Regions from separate parts of the Nocardiopsis mwathae genome, predicted to be linked through region 2. Evidence: predicted binding sites of a transcription regulator. Region 2 holds the regulator's gene; the other holds the start of a gene.

Region 1 (8,435 bases), 1.9 Mb from region 2:
TTCTGCGCGCCGATATGCCCCTCGCCGACGGCGGCGTACAGCGCGTCCACGTCGCCGTAGCGCAGGTCGCGGGCCAGGGCGATCAGGGCTTCGCCGCTGAACAGCCGCTTGATGGGCAGCTCCTGCTTGCGCATCACCCGGGCGATGGCGTCCTTGCCCTGCTCGATGGCGGCTTCTCGGCGCTCCTTGGTGAACCACTGCCGGATCTTGTTGCGGGCCCGCGCGCTCTTGACGAAGTTCAGCCAGTCGCGGCTGGGTCCGGCGTCAGGGGTCTTGGAGGTGAGGACCTCCACCGTCTCGCCGTTGTGCAGCTCGCTCTCCAGAGCGACCAGCCGCCCGTTGACGCGCGCGCCCACGGTCCGGTGCCCGACCTCGGTGTGCACCGCGTAGGCGAAGTCGACCGCGGTGGCGCCCTGCGGCAGGGCGATGACGTCGCCCTTGGGGGTGAAGACGAAGACCTCCTGCACCGACAGGTCGAAGCGCAGCGAGTCGAGGAACTCGCCGGGGTCCTTGGTCTCCTGCTGCCAGTCGATGAGCTGGCGCAGCCAGGCCATGTCCCCGGCGCCCTTGGACCTGGTGCTCTCCTTGCCGCCGGTGGCGCGGTCCTCCTTGTACTTCCAGTGCGCGGCGATGCCGTACTCGGCGCGCCGGTGCATCGCGCGGGTGCGGATCTGCAGTTCGACCGGGTTGCCCGAAGGACCGATGACCGTCGTGTGCAGCGACTGGTACATGTTGAACTTCGGCATGGCGATGTAGTCCTTGAACCGCCCCGGGACCGGGTTCCACCGCGCGTGGATGGTGCCCAGTGCCGCGTAGCAGTCGCGGACGCTGTCGACCAGTACCCGCACCGCGACGAGGTCGTAGATCTCGTCGAAGCCGCAGTTGCGGGCGATCATCTTCTGGTAGATCGAGTAGTAGTGCTTGGGGCGCCCGCGCACCGTCGCCTTGATCCTGGCCTCGCGAAGGTCGGCGGAGACGGCCTCGATGACGTCCTGCAGGTAGACGTCGCGACGGGGGGCGCGCTCGGAGACCAGGCGGGCGATCTCGTCGAAGCGTTTGGGGTAGAGCGTGGCGAACGCGAGGTCCTCCAGCTCCCACTTGATGGTGTTCATGCCGAGGCGGTGCGCCAGGGGGGCGAAGATCTCCAGGGTCTCGCGCGCCTTCTGCTCGCGCTTGCGCTGCGGCAGGTAGCGCAGGGTCCGCATGTTGTGCAGCCGGTCGCACAGCTTGATGACCAGCACCTTGATGTCGCGGGACATCGCCACGACCATCTTGCGGACGGTCTCGGCCTGGGTGGCCTCGCCGTACTTGACCTTGTCGAGCTTGGTGACGCCATCGACGAGTTCGGCGATCTCGTCGCCGAACTCGGCACGCAGCTGGTCGAGGGTGTAGGAGGTGTCCTCGACGGTGTCGTGCAGCAGGGCGGCGGCCAGCGTCGGCTCCTGCATGCCCAGCTCGGCGAGGATGGTGGCGACGGCCAGGGGGTGGGTGATGTAGGGATCGCCGCTCTTGCGCTTCTGGTCGCGGTGATGGTGGGCGGCCACCTCGTAGGCGCGCTCCAGCAACCGTACGTCGACCTTCGGGTGGGTCGCCCGCACGGTCTTGATCAGTGGTTCGAGAACCGGGTTCATGGTCACCCCCCGCTGGGCTCCGAGTCGCGCGAGTCGCCGCCGTACTCGCACCGTAGAGGACGGCCCCGGGGGCGCCGGGGAGGCGGGCCGTGCGAGACCGCCACCTCCGGCCCCCGCGGCGGAGCCGTCCGCGGTGCCGGGGGTGTCCGCGTCCGGCCGTCCTCCGGCCGCCGGGGCGTCCCGGCCCTGTCGAGCGGTGGGCGCCGCGGAATCCGCGGCGCCCACCGGACACTCTGATCTTCGCGGCCGTTCCGCACGGGGTGCGGCCGCACCCGCCGGTGGAAGGGCGGACGTCGGTGAGTGCTGGCTCTCGGGCGCGGTCTCGGCCGAAAGTACCTCACGTGGCATGGACATCCCTCCCGCGGCTCGGCCCGGTGCCCGAGAAGGGAACGGTCGTCGCCCTCGCGGCCCGCCGGGTTGACGTCTGCGTCGTGAACGATCGGCTCACCAGTACCGACGCGCCGTCGTAGCTCGGCTATGCCCGTAAGTCTAATGCCCGATTTGTGGGCATCTCCGCACGTCGGAGGGGACGGCCGGGAGCACCGGAACCGGAGGGGACGGGCTCAGACCACGGTGAGAGCGTGGACGTTCACGTCGGACAGCTGATCGCGGCCCTGGAGGGAGGCGAGCTCCATCAGGACCGAGAGTCCCACGACGGTACCACCCGCTTTGCGGACCAGCTCCACCGCGGCCCTGCTTGTGCCGCCGGTGGCCAGCACGTCATCGACGATGAGCACGCGGCTACCAGGAGTGATCGCGTCGGCGTGCATCTCGACCGTCGCGGTGCCGTACTCCAGATCATAGGATTCCCGCAGTGTCCGCGAGGGCAGTTTCCCGGCTTTGCGGATCGGAACGAAACCCGCGTCGAGTTCCAGGGCGACGGGCGCGCCCAGGATGAACCCTCGGGCCTCCAAGCCGACGACCGTGTCGACGCCCGCGCCCGCGTACCGGTCGGCGACGGCGGTCACCACGGCGCGCAGCGAGGCCGGGGTCGCCAGCAGCGGGGTGATGTCCTTGAACGTGATGCCCGGCTTGGGGAAGTCGGGAACGTCGCGGATGCCCGCCGCGATCAGGTCGCTCAGGTCGTCGCGGCGGGTGAGTTGTTCGGCCATGGTGTGGGGTCGTCTCGCCTTCGTCGGAGGTTCGGGGTCCAGGGGTGGGGGATCAGGGGCCGCGGCGGGAACGACGGCGAACAACGCGCACCGGCCCCGCGGTGCGGGGCCGGTGCGCCAGTGCCTCGCCGGTCGCCGCCTCGGCGGCGCGGCGGTCAGTTCTTGGGGCCGCCCGAGCCGCCGGGGAAGTCGGGGCGGTCCTCGACGGGGGTGTCATCCGGAGTCCCCTGGCCGGGGGTGACGACGTCACCGATGCCGATCTTCAGCATCCGGATCCGGGAGCCGGGAGAGATCTCCAGTTCGACCTCGTTCTCCCGGACCTCGACCACGGTGCCGTAGAAGCCGGCCTTGGTCAGCACCTCCACGCCCGGCTGCAGCGTGCTCTGCATCTGGACCTCCTGCTGCCGCCGCTTCTGCTGCGGGCGCAGGATGAGCAGCCAGAACACGACCGCGATCAGCAAGAACGGGAGGATCATCCCAAGGATGCCGCCGCCGTCCTGCTGGGCGGCCGCTAGGAGTATGTCTTGGCCCTCCACGGGGTGTCCTTCCTTGTGTGTCTGCTCGTGGCCACCGCCACGCGGGCATGGAAAACGAAACGTCGCGCCCTGGTCAACGGGCGGCGCGGGCCACATGTTCCCGACGGCTCATGCTCGGGCCGTTCCGGTCCGGCGGCGAGGGCCGCGCGGCACGGGCGAGACCGCGCGCCGGTGAGTTCCGCCACTCAGCTTACGTGCTCCCGGTGTCGGCCGGATCACGAGGTCAGGACGGTTCCGGCGGGTCGGCGGACGCGCCGTCGCAGATCCCGGCGCCGAAGGCGGCGCCCGGGGGCGGGGTGACGCCCATGTGCTCCCACGCCTCGGGGGTGGCCACGCGGCCGCGGGGTGTGCGGGCGATCAGCCCCGACCGCACCAGGAACGGTTCGGCGACGACCTCCACGGTCTCGGGCTCCTCCCCCACCGACACCGCGAGGGTGGACAGCCCGACCGGGCCGCCGCGGAACCGCCGCAGCAGGGCGTCCAGCACTGCGCGGTCGAGCCGGTCCAGCCCCTGACCGTCGACCTCGTAGAGGGTGAGTGCGGCGCGCGCGGTGCCGAGCGTGAGTCGGCCGTCGCCGTTCACCTCCGCGTAGTCCCGCACGCGCCGGAGCAGCCGGTTGGCGATACGCGGCGTGCCCCGGGAGCGTCCGGCGATCTCGACGGCGGCGTCGTCGTCGAGGGCGACGCCGAGCAGCCCGGCCGAGCGGCGCAGGATGAGTTCGAGCTCGTCGGGCCGGTAGAAGTCCATCTGCGCGGTGAACCCGAACCGGTCGCGCAGCGGGGCCGGCAGCAGCCCGGCCCGGGTGGTGGCCCCGACCAGGGTGAACGGCGCGATGTCGAGGGGGATCGCGGTCGCGCCGGGCCCCTTGCCGACGACGACGTCGACCCGGAAGTCCTCCATGGCGACGTACAGCATCTCCTCGGCGGGCCGCGCCATGCGGTGGATCTCGTCGAGGAAGAGCACCTCGCCCTCCTGCAGGGTGGACAGCACCGCCGCGAGGTCGCCGGAGCGTTCGATGGCCGGGCCGGAGGTGATCCGCAGCGGTGCGCCGAGCTCCGCGGCGATGATCATGGCCAGCGTGGTCTTGCCCAGGCCCGGTCCGCCCGACATGAGGATGTGGTCGGGGGCGCGGCCGCGCCGCTGGGCGCCGCGCAGCACCAGCGACAGCTGCTCGCGGACCCGCTCCTGGCCGACGAAGTCCTCCAGCCTCCGGGGGCGCAGGGCGCCTTCGAGCGCCCGGTCGTCTGCGTCGGCGTCGGGTGAGACCATGTCGCGTTCGTGCTCGGTCATGGCGTCGGCGGTTTCCTTTCCTCCTCCCGCCGGTCCCGGGGGTACCGACCGCGGTCACCGCGTATCGGGTCGATCCTGCCGGAACCGGCGGAAGGGATGGTGGGGGTCAGGCGCGGCTGAGGGAGCGCAGGGCGCTGCGGAGCAGCACGGCGACATCGGGCCGCTCGTCGGCTTGGGGAGCGACGGCGTCGGCGGCTGCCTCGGCGTCCCGGGCGGACCAGCCCAGGTTGACGAGACCGGAGACGACCTGGGGGCGCCAAGGCGCGGCGGCCGCGGGTGCCGCGGTGTCGGCCGTGCCGTCGGCTGTACCCGGTGCGCCGGTGGGGGCGCCGAGCTTGTCCCGCAGTTCCAGGACGATCCGCTGGGCGCCCTTCTTGCCGATGCCCGGGACGCGGGTGAGCGCGGCGGTGTCCTCCGCTGCGACGGCCTGGCGGAGCGCGTCGGGCGTGTGCACGGCGAGCATGGCCAGGGCCAGGCGCGGCCCGACCCCGCCGGCGGTCTGGACGCGCTCGAAGACGTCGCGCTCGTCGTCGTCGGCGAAGCCGTAGAGGGTCAGGGAGTCCTCCCGGACGACGAGGGAGGTGGCCAGCGTGGCGGGCTCCCCCACCCGCAGTGCGGCCAGCGTGGCGGGGGTGCACTGCGCGGTCATGCCGACGCCGCCCACCTCGATGACGGCGGTGCCGATGCCCCGGGCCGCCACGCGGCCGCTGAGGAACGCGATCACGGCATTCTCCTACTTTCCTCTCGTGGATCCTGGTCGGTGGGTGTGCGGTGGGGCGGGTGCGGAGCGCGGTCCCGCGTCATCCGCGGGCACGCCGCGCCATCTCCACCTTGCGGGCGAACTCCTGCTGGGCGCGGGCCACCCGGTCCTGGGCGCCGCCCCGCCAGATGTGGCAGATGGCCAGGGCGACGGCATCGGCGGCGTCGGCGGGCCTGGGCGCGGCATCGAGGTTGAGCAGCCGCGCGACCATGTGCTGGACCTGGGATTTCTCCGCTCGGCCGCTGCCGGTGACGGCGGCCTTGATCTCGCTGGGGGTGTGCAGGGCGACCGGCAGGCCGCGGCGGGCCGCGCAGGTGATGGCGATGGCGCTGGCCTGTGCGGTGCCCATGACGGTACTGACGTTGTGCTGCGCGAAGACGCGCTCGACCGCGACGGCGTCGGGGCGGTGCTCGTCGAGCCACGCCTCCATGCCCTGTTCGATTCCCAGGAGCCGGGCGGGCAGTTCGGTGTCGGCGGCGGTGCGCACCACGCCGGCGGCGACGAGGCCGAGCGGCCGCCCGATGGCGCCGTCGACGACGCCGATGCCGCACCGGGTGAGACCCGGGTCGACTCCCAATACCCGCACGCGCGCTTCCTCCGTGTCGTCCGTCGAGGGGTGGTCGCCGCGGCGTGGGGCGCTGGTCGCGGTACCGCCTCGGCTCGGGGCGCGCCGGGCGTCGAACGCCCGTTCGCGGGGTCCGAGCCTACCGGCAGGTGGGGACAGCGGTGGATCATCGACATGCCCGGGGCGGAGGCCGCGGCAGGGGAACCGCGGGGAGGCCCGCGGCGCGGGCCTCCCCGCGGGGTGGCTCAGAAGCCGCCGCGCTGGCGGATGGCGGACAGGTCCTCGCTGATGCGGAAGACCACGATCAGCAGTTCGAGCCCGACGCGGGTGATGAGTACCGCGATGGCACCGCCGAGGACGGCGCCGACCAGGGTGAGGAACCCGCTGACGGGCTCGATCGCCATGATCGTGAAGGCGGTGATGATGCCGCTCAGGGTGAACAGGCCGATCATCACGAGCCACAGGATGTAGAGCAGCTTGATGATCTTGGATGTGACGAAGTCCCGGAAGGAGAGATCGAACAGCGATCCGAAGAAGCCCTTGGGCACCGGCGCCTGCGGCACGGCCCCGCCCGGCGGTGGAGGCGGGGTGCCGGGGCCGTAGGGGCCGCCGGGCGGCGGCGTACCCGGGCCGCCGGGCGGCGGCTGGTGGTAGCCGTAGGGCTGGGAGGGGTCGTAGGGGTACTCTCCGGGCGCGTTCATCGGCCTGGTTCCTCACCGTTGCTCGATCGGGGGACGGCGCGGCCCGTGGAGCCGGGCCGCGGCTGGGCGTCGCCCACCATATCGGGCGATGGGGCCTTCACGGCGAACGCCTCGGGCCCCGGCTGCGGTGCAGCGGGGCCCGAGGCGCAGAGTGCGGGTGTGCCGCGCCGTCAGCCGATCTTCTCCATGACCTCGTCGGGGATGTCGGCGTTGGTGAACACGTTCTGGACGTCGTCGGAGTCCTCCAGGGCGTCGACGACGCGCATCACCTTCTTGGCGTCCTCCTCACCGAGGGGCACCTCCATGCTGGGCAGGAAGGAGGTCTCGGCCGACTCGTAGTCGATGCCGGCCCCCTGCAGCGCCGTGCGGACGGGTACCAGGTCGGTGGCCTCGCAGACGACCTCGAAGGCCGCGCCGAGGTCGTTGACGTCCTCGGCGCCGGCGTCCAGGACCGCGAGCGTGACGTCGTCCTCGGAGGTGCCCTCCTTCGGTACGATCACCACGCCCTTGCGGGTGAACAGGTAGGACACCGATCCGGCGTCGGCCATGGAGCCGCCGTTGCGGGTGACCGCCACGCGCACCTCCGACGCCGCGCGGTTGCGGTTGTCCGTGAGGCACTCGACGAGCAGGGCCACGCCGCCAGGGGCGTAGCCCTCGTACATGATGGTCTCCCAGTTGGACCCGCCGGCCTCCTCACCGGACCCGCGCTTGCGGGCGCGCTCGATGTTGTCCAGCGGGACCGAGTTCTTCTTCGCCTTCTGGATGGCGTCGAACAGCGTCGGGTTGCCATCCGGGTCGCCACCACCAGTACGCGCGGCCACCTCGACGTTCTTGATCAGCTTGGCGAAGAGCTTGCCTCGCTTGGCGTCGATGACGGCTTTCTTGTGCTTCGTGGTGGCCCACTTGGAGTGGCCGCTCATGCGTTTCCTTTCACCATGTCGACGAAGAGCCGGTGGATACGCGCGTCCCCGGTGAGTTCGGGATGGAATGAGGTGGCCAGCAGGGCCCCCTGACGTACCGCGACGATCCTACCGGCCCGGTCTCCGTGGGTGACCTGGCCGATCACCTCGACGTCCGGGCCCACCGACTCGACCCAGGGTGCGCGGATGAACACCGCCACCAGCGGCCCTCCGTCGACCCCCTCGATGTCGACCTTCGACTCGAAGGACTCGGTCTGCCGCCCGAACGCGTTGCGCCGCACCGTCATGTCGATCCCCCCGACGGTCCGCTGGTCGGCGGTGCCGTCCAGGATCCGGTCGGCGAGCAGGATCATGCCCGCGCACGTGCCGTAGGCCGGGAGCCCTTCGTGGACGCGCTCGCGCATCGGGTCCATCAGCTCGTAGCGCACCGCGAGCTTGGACATCGTGGTCGACTCGCCACCGGGGAGGATCAGGCCGTCGATCCCGTCGAGGTCCTCGGGGCGCAGAACGGGGCGTGCGGGCACGCCGAGCCCGTCGAGGACATGCAGGTGTTCGGCGGTGTCTCCCTGGAGGGCGAGGACCCCGATGGTGGGTGTGGCGGACAACGGACTCCCTCGCTCGCTGGTTCACGGTGCCGGGGCTTGTGGCCGGGGCGCGCTCGTCCGGCCACCCGGACATCCAGCCTAGACGCTGTGGTGCTCCGGCCACGACACACGGCGGCACGGCTCCGCCGGCCCCTGCGTCTCAGGGGCCCGGCGGAGCCGTGAGGCCGGGCGGGGCTACCAGCCGCGGCCGGCGTAGCGCTGGGTGTCGTCGAGCTCGTCGAGGTTGATGCCGACCATGGCCTCGCCCAGGCCGCGGGAGACCTTGGCGATGACCTCGGGGTCGGTGTAGTGCAGGGTGGCCTGCACGATGGCGT
Region 2 (8,435 bases):
CCGGGCGGTTGACCTCGATGACCTCCGGCTCCGGACGCTTCTCGGCGGTGGCGGTGCTCACCTCCGCGGCCTTCGCTCCGCCCTCGGCCTTGCCCGTGGACAGCGGCTGGCCGACCTTGCAGTTGTCGCGGTAGACCGCCAGCGCCTTGAGGCCCAGGCGCCAGCCCTCGTAGTAGATGTGCTCGAAGTCCTCGACGGTGGCCTCCTCGGGCACGTTCACCGTCTTGGAGATCGCACCGGAGAGGAACGGCTGCACGGCCGCCATCATCTCGACGTGGCCCATGGGCTTGATGTAGCGCTTGCCCATGGCGCAGTCGAAGACCTCGTAGTGCTCGGGGCGCAGCCCGGGGGCATCCACGACGTGGCCGTTCTCCGAGATGTACTCGACGATGGCCTCGATCTGCTCCTGCTGGTAGCCGAGGTTCTTCAGGGCGCGCGGGATCGCCTGGTTGACGATCTGCATGGACCCGCCGCCGACCAGCTTCTTGAACTTGACCAGCGAGAAGTCCGGCTCGATGCCGGTGGTGTCGCAGTCCATCATGAAGCCGATGGTGCCGGTGGGCGCGAGCAGGCTGGCCTGGGCGTTGCGCCAGCCGTTCTTCTCGCCGACCCGCAGGCACTCCTGCCACTGCTTGGTGGCGGCGGCGTGGATGTCGGCGTCCATCGCGCCGACGGTGCGCAGGTCGTCGTTGGCGGCGGCATGCTTGCGCATGACGCGCTTGTGGGCGTCGACGTTCTTGGCGTAGCCGTCGTACGGGCCCACCACCCCGGCGACCTCGGCGCTGCGCCGGTAGGCGGTGCCGGTCATCAGGGAGGTGATCGCGGCGGCGACGGCGCGGCCGCCGTCGGAGTCATAGGCGTGGCCGGTGGCCATCAGCAGCGCCCCGAGGTTGGCGTAGCCGATGCCGAGCTGGCGGAACGCGCGGGTGGTGTCCCCGATCTTCTCGGTCGGGAAGTCGGCGAAGGTGATGGAGATGTCCATCGCCGTGATGACCAGCTCGGTCAGCTTGACGAACTTCTCGACGTCGAAGGTGTCCTCGGGGGTGAGGAACTTCAGCAGGTTGATCGAGGCGAGGTTGCAGGAGGAGTTGTCCAGGTGGACGTACTCCGAGCACGGGTTGCTGGCGCTGATCCGCCCGCTTTCGGGCGTGGTGTGCCAGTCGTTGATGGTGTCGTCGTACTGCAGCCCGGGGTCGGCGCACTCCCAGGCGGCCTTCGCCATCCGGTGGAAGAGGTCCTTGGCGCCCACCGTGGCGACCACCTCGCCGGTGGTGCGCGAGGTCAGGCCGAAGTCCGCGTCGGCCTCGACGGCGCGCATGAACGCGTCGGAGACGCGCACCGAGTTGTTGGCGTTCTGGTACTGGACGCTGACGATGTCGGCACCGCCCAGGTCGACGTCGAACCCGGCGTCGCGCAGCGCGCGGATCTTGTCCTCCTCGCGCGCCTTGGTGTCGACGAACTCCTCGATGTCGGGGTGGTCGACGTCGAGGACGACCATCTTGGCGGCGCGGCGGGTCGCGCCGCCGGACTTGATGGTGCCGGCGGAGGCGTCTGCGCCGCGCATGAACGACACGGGGCCCGAGGCGGTGCCACCGGAGGAGAGCAGCTCCTTGCTGGAGCGGATGCGCGAGAGGTTCACGCCCGCGCCGGAGCCGCCCTTGAAGATGATCCCCTCTTCCTTGTACCAGTCGAGGATCGACTCCATGGTGTCGTCCACGGAGAGGATGAAGCAGGCCGAGACCTGCTGCTTGGACATGGTGCCGACGTTGAACCAGACCGGGGAGTTGAAGCTGAAGAGCTGGTGCACCAGCGCGTACTTCAGTTCGTGGTCGAAGATCTCGGCGTCGGCGTCGGAGGCGAAGTAGCCGTTGGCCCTGCCGGTCTCGGTGTACATCCCGGCGACGCGGTCGACGAGCTGCTTGAGGCTCCACTCACGCTCCGGGGTGCCCACGGCACCGCGGAAGTACTTGCTGGCGACGATCTGGGTGGCGTTGATCGACCACGGCGCGGGGAACTCCACGCCCCGCTGCTCGAAGTTGACCGAGCCGTCCCGCCAGTTCGTCATGACCACATCGCGACGTTCCCACTCGACCTCGTCGTAGGGGTGAACGCCGGGCGTGGTGAAGATGCGCTCGACCTTCAGACCGCTGCGCTTCCCCTTCCCCTTGCGCCCCGTCGCGCCGGTGGTCTCCGTCATGTCAGCTCCCCCAGTTCTCGCCACATATCCGTTCCGATCCCCCGCCAGTGCCCCCGCGTCACACCCCTCGGCATGACGCGGCCGCAGTGGCGGTACTTACTCACGTCGTCACGGTCCGGCCGCGCGCGGACCGGACCCGCGCGTCTCCGTTCGCCGCCGTCCGGCCGACTACGCCTCGTCCTGCCCGCCCGCCCCGTCGGCCTTGGCCCGGTCGGCCCGCAGCAGGGCGATCTCGTTCTCGAAGTCCATCAGCGACTCGAAGCCCCGGTAGACCGACGCGAAGTGCAGGTAGGCCACCTCGTCGAGGTCGCGCAGCGGGACGAGGATGGCCAGGCCGATCTCGTGGGAGGGCACCTCCGCCTGCCCGCGGCACCGGATCTCCTCCTCGACCTGCTGGCCGAGCTTCGCGAGCGCGTCCTCGGTGACGGGCCGCCCCTGGCAGGCCCGGCGGACACCCGCGATGATCTTGGTCCGGGAGAACGGTTCGGTCACACCGGAGCGCTTGGCGACCATCAGCAGCACCGTCTCCTGCGTGGTGAAGCGCCGCTCGCACTCGGGACACGCGCGTCTGCGGCGGATCGCCGCGCCGTCGTCGGTCGACCGGCTGTCGATGACCCTGCTGTCGGGGTGGCGGCAGAACGGACAGTGCATACCGGTGTGCCTCCCCCCAGATCCGCGTCGATCGAACTCCGCGCACCACGTGTCGCGGACGTGCTCGCGACCGTGCCGAGCAGCCGCTCGCGCCGTGGTGAACCGCCCTCTCTGAACCGGACGCCGCCGAACGACTCAGAAAGATCGGATACCTACTAAAGCACAAGTTCTAGTCTGCTTGTTCCGTGCGAGCACTAGATGTTGTGGTCAACCTACGGGGGTCGCCTGCCGCGCGCAAGTCACGGAACGGTGCGGCGGCCGATCGGACGCCGGGGCAGGCCGCGCCGGGATCCGGGCACACCGAAAAGGCGCACCCGGCGCCGCGGGGGCGGACACGGGCACGCCACAGGCACGGGAGTGTCAGTGGTCGGGCAGCCGGAGCACCTGACCGGGAGTGAGATCGGGATCGGGCAGGTCGTTCAGCTCGACGATCTCGTGCACCGCCGGGCGGGGGTCGTCGCCGGGCCGGACCCGCTGCGCGATCCCCCACAGCGTATCGCCATCCCGCACGACCACCGTCGCGGGCGCGCCGTCGGGCAGGGGCGCCGCGGGCTGCCCCCCGGACGCCGCAGCCCCGACAGCGGCGGAGGTCACGAAGAGCATCGAAAGCCCGGCGACGGCGACGGCGGACGCGGCGGAGACGAGGACCACACGGCCGCGCCGGGTGAGTCGCACCGCGGCGGGGCACGCCGCAGCGCGCGCACGGCCGGAGGAGGCGGCGGCGGAGGCGGACGGGGCCGCGCGGGAAACGGCGGCGGAGGCGGACGGGGCCGCGCGGGAAACGGCGGCGACGGGCCCTCGGAGGGGAGCACGCGCCGGGGCGGCCGGCACGGCACGGCCGCGCGGACCGGGGGCGTGGGCCCACTCGGGGATCTCCACCGCCCAGTCGAAGAGCACGGGAGCCTTCCGGCGCGGCGCGGGAGGGGGAAGCCGGCGGGGTGGGGCCGGAGGGACGGGGTGGGGTGCGAACACGATCATCACCTTCGAATGCCAGTTCGCTAGAACAGCTGTTCGACTAATATCGCATCCGGGCGATTTTTTCATCACCATCTCGAACGTTTGTTTGATATGGCACTGCACACGCAGTAACGTTGGACATGCTCGATCGGCGCAACCGCCGGGGCATCCGCGCCGCGGCACCCGCATGCGGGCGGTGGTGACACCGCCGGTGAGGCGGTCGGCCGATCGACACGAACACACCGACATCCCACGCAGAACACCGACCGCCGAGGAGGCCGGCCGTGCCGGAGGACAACCACGGAACGCACGAACCTCAGGCGGGCGGGAGAAGCGTCACCGCACTCTGGTCCACCGGCTCCCCCGCGACGACCGCGGAGACCGACGAATCCATGGGCCAGACCGATGCCATGCCGAAGCTCACGGCCCGCCAGCAGAGTGTTCTGAACTGCATCCACCGCTATGTACGGCAGCGCGGGTACCCACCGTCCATCCGGGAAATCGGCGATGCGGTGGGCCTGTCGAGCCCGTCCAGTGTCGCGCACCAACTGAAGGTGTTGCAACGTAAAGGCTATCTTTATCGGGACCAAAATCGCCCAAGGGCGGTGGAAATTCGCATTCCAGGGCAACCGCCGATCCGTTCCTGGGATGAACTGGAGAACGACCCCCGGGCCGACTACTCCCGCGCGACCGACGTCCCGGTGGTCGGCCGCATCGCGGCCGGCGGTCCGATCCTGGCCGAGGAGTCCATCGAGGACGTCCTGACCCTGCCCAAGCAGATCGTCGGTGAGGGCCGGCTGTTCATGCTCAACGTCGTCGGCGACTCGATGGTCGACGCCGCCATCACCGACGGCGACCTGGTCGTCGTCCGCCAGCAGCCCGACGCGAACAACGGCGACATCGTCGCCGCGCTGCTCGACGACGAAGCCACGGTGAAGGTGTTCAAGCGGGAGGGCGACCGCGTGCTGCTGCTCCCCCGCAACGACGCCTACGAGCCCATCGACGGTGACAGCGCGACCATTCTCGGTAAGGTCGTCGCCGTCATGCGGCGGGTGTGACCCTCCGGGATAACGACGCCGCATCGTTTCGGCCGACGGGCCCGTGATCTCCGTGTGAGACCGCGGGCCCGTCGCGATTCCGGCCGGTCCGCATCCCCGCGGCACTCTGGATCGCATTCGACGGCCGGCGTTTCCGAACCGCAATATATCGAAATGGACTCGGACGCGAAGAACGGCGGAATTCCCCCTCCCCCGCCGCTCGCGCACTCCGCCGCGCCGCGCCCCCTACGGTAGGACCATGCCTGCTCCGTCTTCACCTCCTCCGTCTTCACCCCCTCGCTCCCTCCGGGCGCCCCTCCGGGCCGCAGCCGGAGGGGCGGTGGCGCTGCTTCTCGCCACCGGGTGCGGCGTCGGCCCCGACCACCCGGCCGAGCCCGACCCCCCCGGCTCCGATCCGGTCGAGCGCGAGGTGAGCTTCGACAGCGGCCCCGACACCGTGTACGGCACCCTCGCCCTGCCCGAGACGGCCGCCGACGCCCCGGTCCCGGGCGCACTCATCATCTCCGGGAGCGGCCCCACCGACCGCGACGGCAACAGCGAGCTGCGCGCGAGCGCCGACACCAACCTGAACCTCGCCCGGATCCTGGCCGACGCCGGTGTCGCCTCGCTGCGCTACGACAAGCTCGGCAGCGGCCGCACCGGCCTCGGCGACCGTGACACCGACGACCCCGTCCCCTACGAGGTCTTCGAGCGCCAGATGGCCGACGCCTACGCCGAGCTCCTCGGCCGGCCGGAGGTGGACCCCGAGCGGGTGGTCGTCGTGGGGCACAGCGAGGGCGCTCTCTTCGCGCTGCGCTCACCGGACGTGGTCGCCGAGCACCCGCCCGCGGGCCTGGTCCTGGCCGCCCCCATGGGCGACCGCTACCTCGACACCCTCGACCGCCAGATCACCGAGCAGGTACGCTCGGCCGAGTCGGCCCGGCGGATCACCGCGGAGGGCGCCACCGACATGCTCTCCGAACTCCGCCAGGGCATCGCCCGGATCCGGGCGGACGAGCCCCTGTCCGAACAGGTCGAACCACCGCTCGGCGCCGTCCTCAACCCCGGCAACGCCCCGTTCCTCCGGACGATCGACAGCATGGACCCGGCCGAGCTGGCCCGTGAGCTGCCCGCGGAGACGAGCACCCTGGTGCTGTGGGGCACGGCCGACGCCCAGATCTCCGAGAGCGATGTGGACCGCCTCATGGACGGGCTCTCCGGCCAGGCCGACGCGCGCAGGGTGGACCTCCCCGACGCCGACCACATCCTCCGTGTCTACGACGACGCCCCAGGCGTGTCGGCCCTCGATGCCGACCGCGCGTTCGCACCGGAGGTCGAACCGGCGCTGCGGGAATTCCTCGACGGGGTGCTCTAGGACGGCGGGCGGCCCGCCCTCGGCCGCCCCGTGCCTACTCCGGGCCGTCCAGGATCGCCTGGACGACCTCGCGGGCGAGCTCCTCGGCGCCGGCCAGGGCCTCCTCCTCGGAGATCGACTCGTCGGCGTTGAAGTCGGCCGCGGCCGTGTAGCAGGTCTCGGTGTAAAGGTTGGAGATCCGCACGCCCACGCAGCCCCACGCGTAATCGCCGTGGGAGTCCGCCCAGGTGTAGGCCTCGTCTCCGAGGTCGGCGAGCTCGCTCGACTCGTGGTCGCTGCGCGCCTCGCGCAGGGCCGCCGCGGCCTGCGCCTCGGCGTCGCGCTGTGCGTCACCCCCGTTGGCCACGAGGACCAGGCGGGCCGCGGCCGGAACGGCCGCGCCGTCCTCCGCGGTGGCCCAGCGGCACTCCTGGCCCTCGCGCCCGGTGCCCTCCAGGTCCTTGATCCGCTGGTCGACCTCGGTCGTGCGGTCGGGCACCAGCCGGTTCAGGGCCTCGCCCCTGGCGATCGTGCACTTCGGCGCGGTCTCGTAGTCGCCCCCGGCGCCGGTGAGCACGATGACCGTCCACACCCCGCCGCCCAGCAGGGCGATGACCGCGAGCGACAGGCCTGCGATCATGGCGATGGCGCAGCCCCGCCGCTGCTTGGGCGCCGACTCCACCGGCGGCATGTACCCCGGCGTCGGCCCGTGCGGCGCCGTCGGCCCGGACGGCGGCGGGGTGGGGCCGGAGAGGTGTCCCGGGGCCGCCGCTCCCCCGGCGGCGGACGGATCGATCGGCGGCCCGCCCCTCGGTCCGGCCGGTCCTCTTTCGGGGCCACCGGAAGGTGGCTGGGCCATGGACGCCTCCGTGTGGTCGCGCCGACGCGTCTCGTCGTTCCGGGAGCCCACGGTACTAGGCATTCCGCCCCAGACCGGACGCGGACCGGAGCGTCCGACATGGCCGCCTCCGACCGGTCCGCCTCGGTCGGCCGACGACCTACAGGGCGTCGGCGACCTGCTCGGCGACGGCGACGGCGCCGTCCCGCGCCGCAGCGAAGGAGAGCGGTGCGCCCCCGCTGTCCTCGGCACCCCCGTAGGAGACCCGGACCAGCAGGTTGTCGCTGCGGAACACCAGCTCGGCCGTTCCGTCGTCGGCGCCGGGCCAGACCAGTGCGTCGGCGCCGAGCCGGGGCAGCGGCGCCGCGCCCTCCAGGTCGGCGACCGGGGCGAAGCCCTGCAGCGCCCGGGCGGCCGCGGACGCGCCGGTGACGTCGCCCGCCCGGTCGGTGAACCGCGCCTCGAAGTCGACGGCCAGGACGCGGGGCGGTACACCGTCGGCGTCCACCGACGTCCACACGCACGTGGTCCCCTCGGCGTCCATCAGCGGCCCGTGCTCGTCGGCCTCCGGCCGCCCGGAGGGCAGCAGCTCGGCCACGGTGCCGGCCTCGACGACGGAGCACTCCGGCGCGGTCGTGACGGCGTCGTCGGGGCCGGCCCCCAGGGCCGGTCCGTCCTTGCCCCACCACAGCCCCGCCGTGATCGCACTCCCGGAGAGGACGGCCACGGCGGCGGCCATGGCGAGCGCCCGCCTGGCTCTGGGCGTGCTCAGGAAGGCGGCCGCGCCCGAGGGACCGGCCGTGGCGCCCGTCCGCTGCGGCTGCTGGGGGTTCGGCTCCACCTCGGTGTCAGCCCACGACGATGTTGACGAGCTTGGGTGCCCGGACCACGACCTTGCGGATCTCCTTGCCGCCGATGAAGCCCTGCACCTTCTCCGAGGCGAACGCGAGGCGCTCCAGCTCCTCCTCGGAGATGTCCGGGGCGACCTGCAGCTTATCGCGGACCTTGCTGGCCACCTGCACGACGCAGGTCACCGCGTCCTGCACCAGCAGGGCGGGGTCGGCGGCCCGCCAGTTGCCCACGGCGACCGTGCCGCTGTGGCCCAGCCGCTCCCAGCCCTCCTCGGCGACGTAGGGGGCGAACAGCGAGAGGGTGACCGCGATGACCTCGGCGGCCTCGCGGACCGCGGGGTCGGCGGCGCCGGGGCCGGAGTCGATGGCCTTGCGCGCGGCCGTCACCAGCTCCATGACCCGGGCGATGGCGACGTTGAAGCGCTGGGCCTCGATCGCCGCGGTGACCTTGTCGATGGTCTGGTGGGTGGCCTTGCGCAGGGCGAGGTCTCCTGTGGCCGGTTCGGTCCCCGGCTCGGAGGCGGCGCCGGCCTGCGCCATGACGCGGAAC

The links. The regulator LexA, encoded in region 2, represses DNA repair genes until DNA is damaged. The targets are predictions, from matches to a motif close to TCGAACANNTGTTCGA.
Region 1: ruvC (crossover junction endodeoxyribonuclease RuvC) is a predicted target of LexA. The motif match lies at 6,008-6,023, and genes of this name have one in related genera.

The regions. Positions count from the first base shown of each region.
Region 1 is NZ_JACHDS010000001.1:1,372,493-1,380,927, reverse strand. It holds gene HNR23_RS05570 (RelA/SpoT family protein) at 1-1,631, opposite strand, end outside; gene HNR23_RS27130 (hypothetical protein) at 1,973-2,101, shown strand; gene HNR23_RS05565 (adenine phosphoribosyltransferase) at 2,195-2,743, opposite strand; gene yajC (preprotein translocase subunit YajC) at 2,899-3,219, opposite strand; gene ruvB (Holliday junction branch migration DNA helicase RuvB) at 3,503-4,570, opposite strand; gene ruvA (Holliday junction branch migration protein RuvA) at 4,677-5,294, opposite strand; gene ruvC (crossover junction endodeoxyribonuclease RuvC) at 5,371-5,916, opposite strand; gene HNR23_RS05540 (DUF4282 domain-containing protein) at 6,141-6,596, opposite strand; gene HNR23_RS05535 (YebC/PmpR family DNA-binding transcriptional regulator) at 6,767-7,516, opposite strand; gene pdxT (pyridoxal 5'-phosphate synthase glutaminase subunit PdxT) at 7,513-8,121, opposite strand; gene pdxS (pyridoxal 5'-phosphate synthase lyase subunit PdxS) at 8,296-8,435, opposite strand, start outside.
Region 2 is NZ_JACHDS010000001.1:3,288,534-3,296,968, forward strand. It holds gene HNR23_RS14180 (vitamin B12-dependent ribonucleotide reductase) at 1-2,197, opposite strand, end outside; gene nrdR (transcriptional regulator NrdR) at 2,366-2,848, opposite strand; gene HNR23_RS27510 (LysM peptidoglycan-binding domain-containing protein) at 3,209-3,745, opposite strand; gene lexA (transcriptional repressor LexA) at 4,198-4,863, shown strand; gene HNR23_RS14200 (alpha/beta hydrolase family protein) at 5,102-6,217, shown strand; gene HNR23_RS14205 (hypothetical protein) at 6,252-7,055, opposite strand; gene HNR23_RS14210 (hypothetical protein) at 7,195-7,875, opposite strand; gene leuS (leucine--tRNA ligase) at 7,883-8,435, opposite strand, start outside.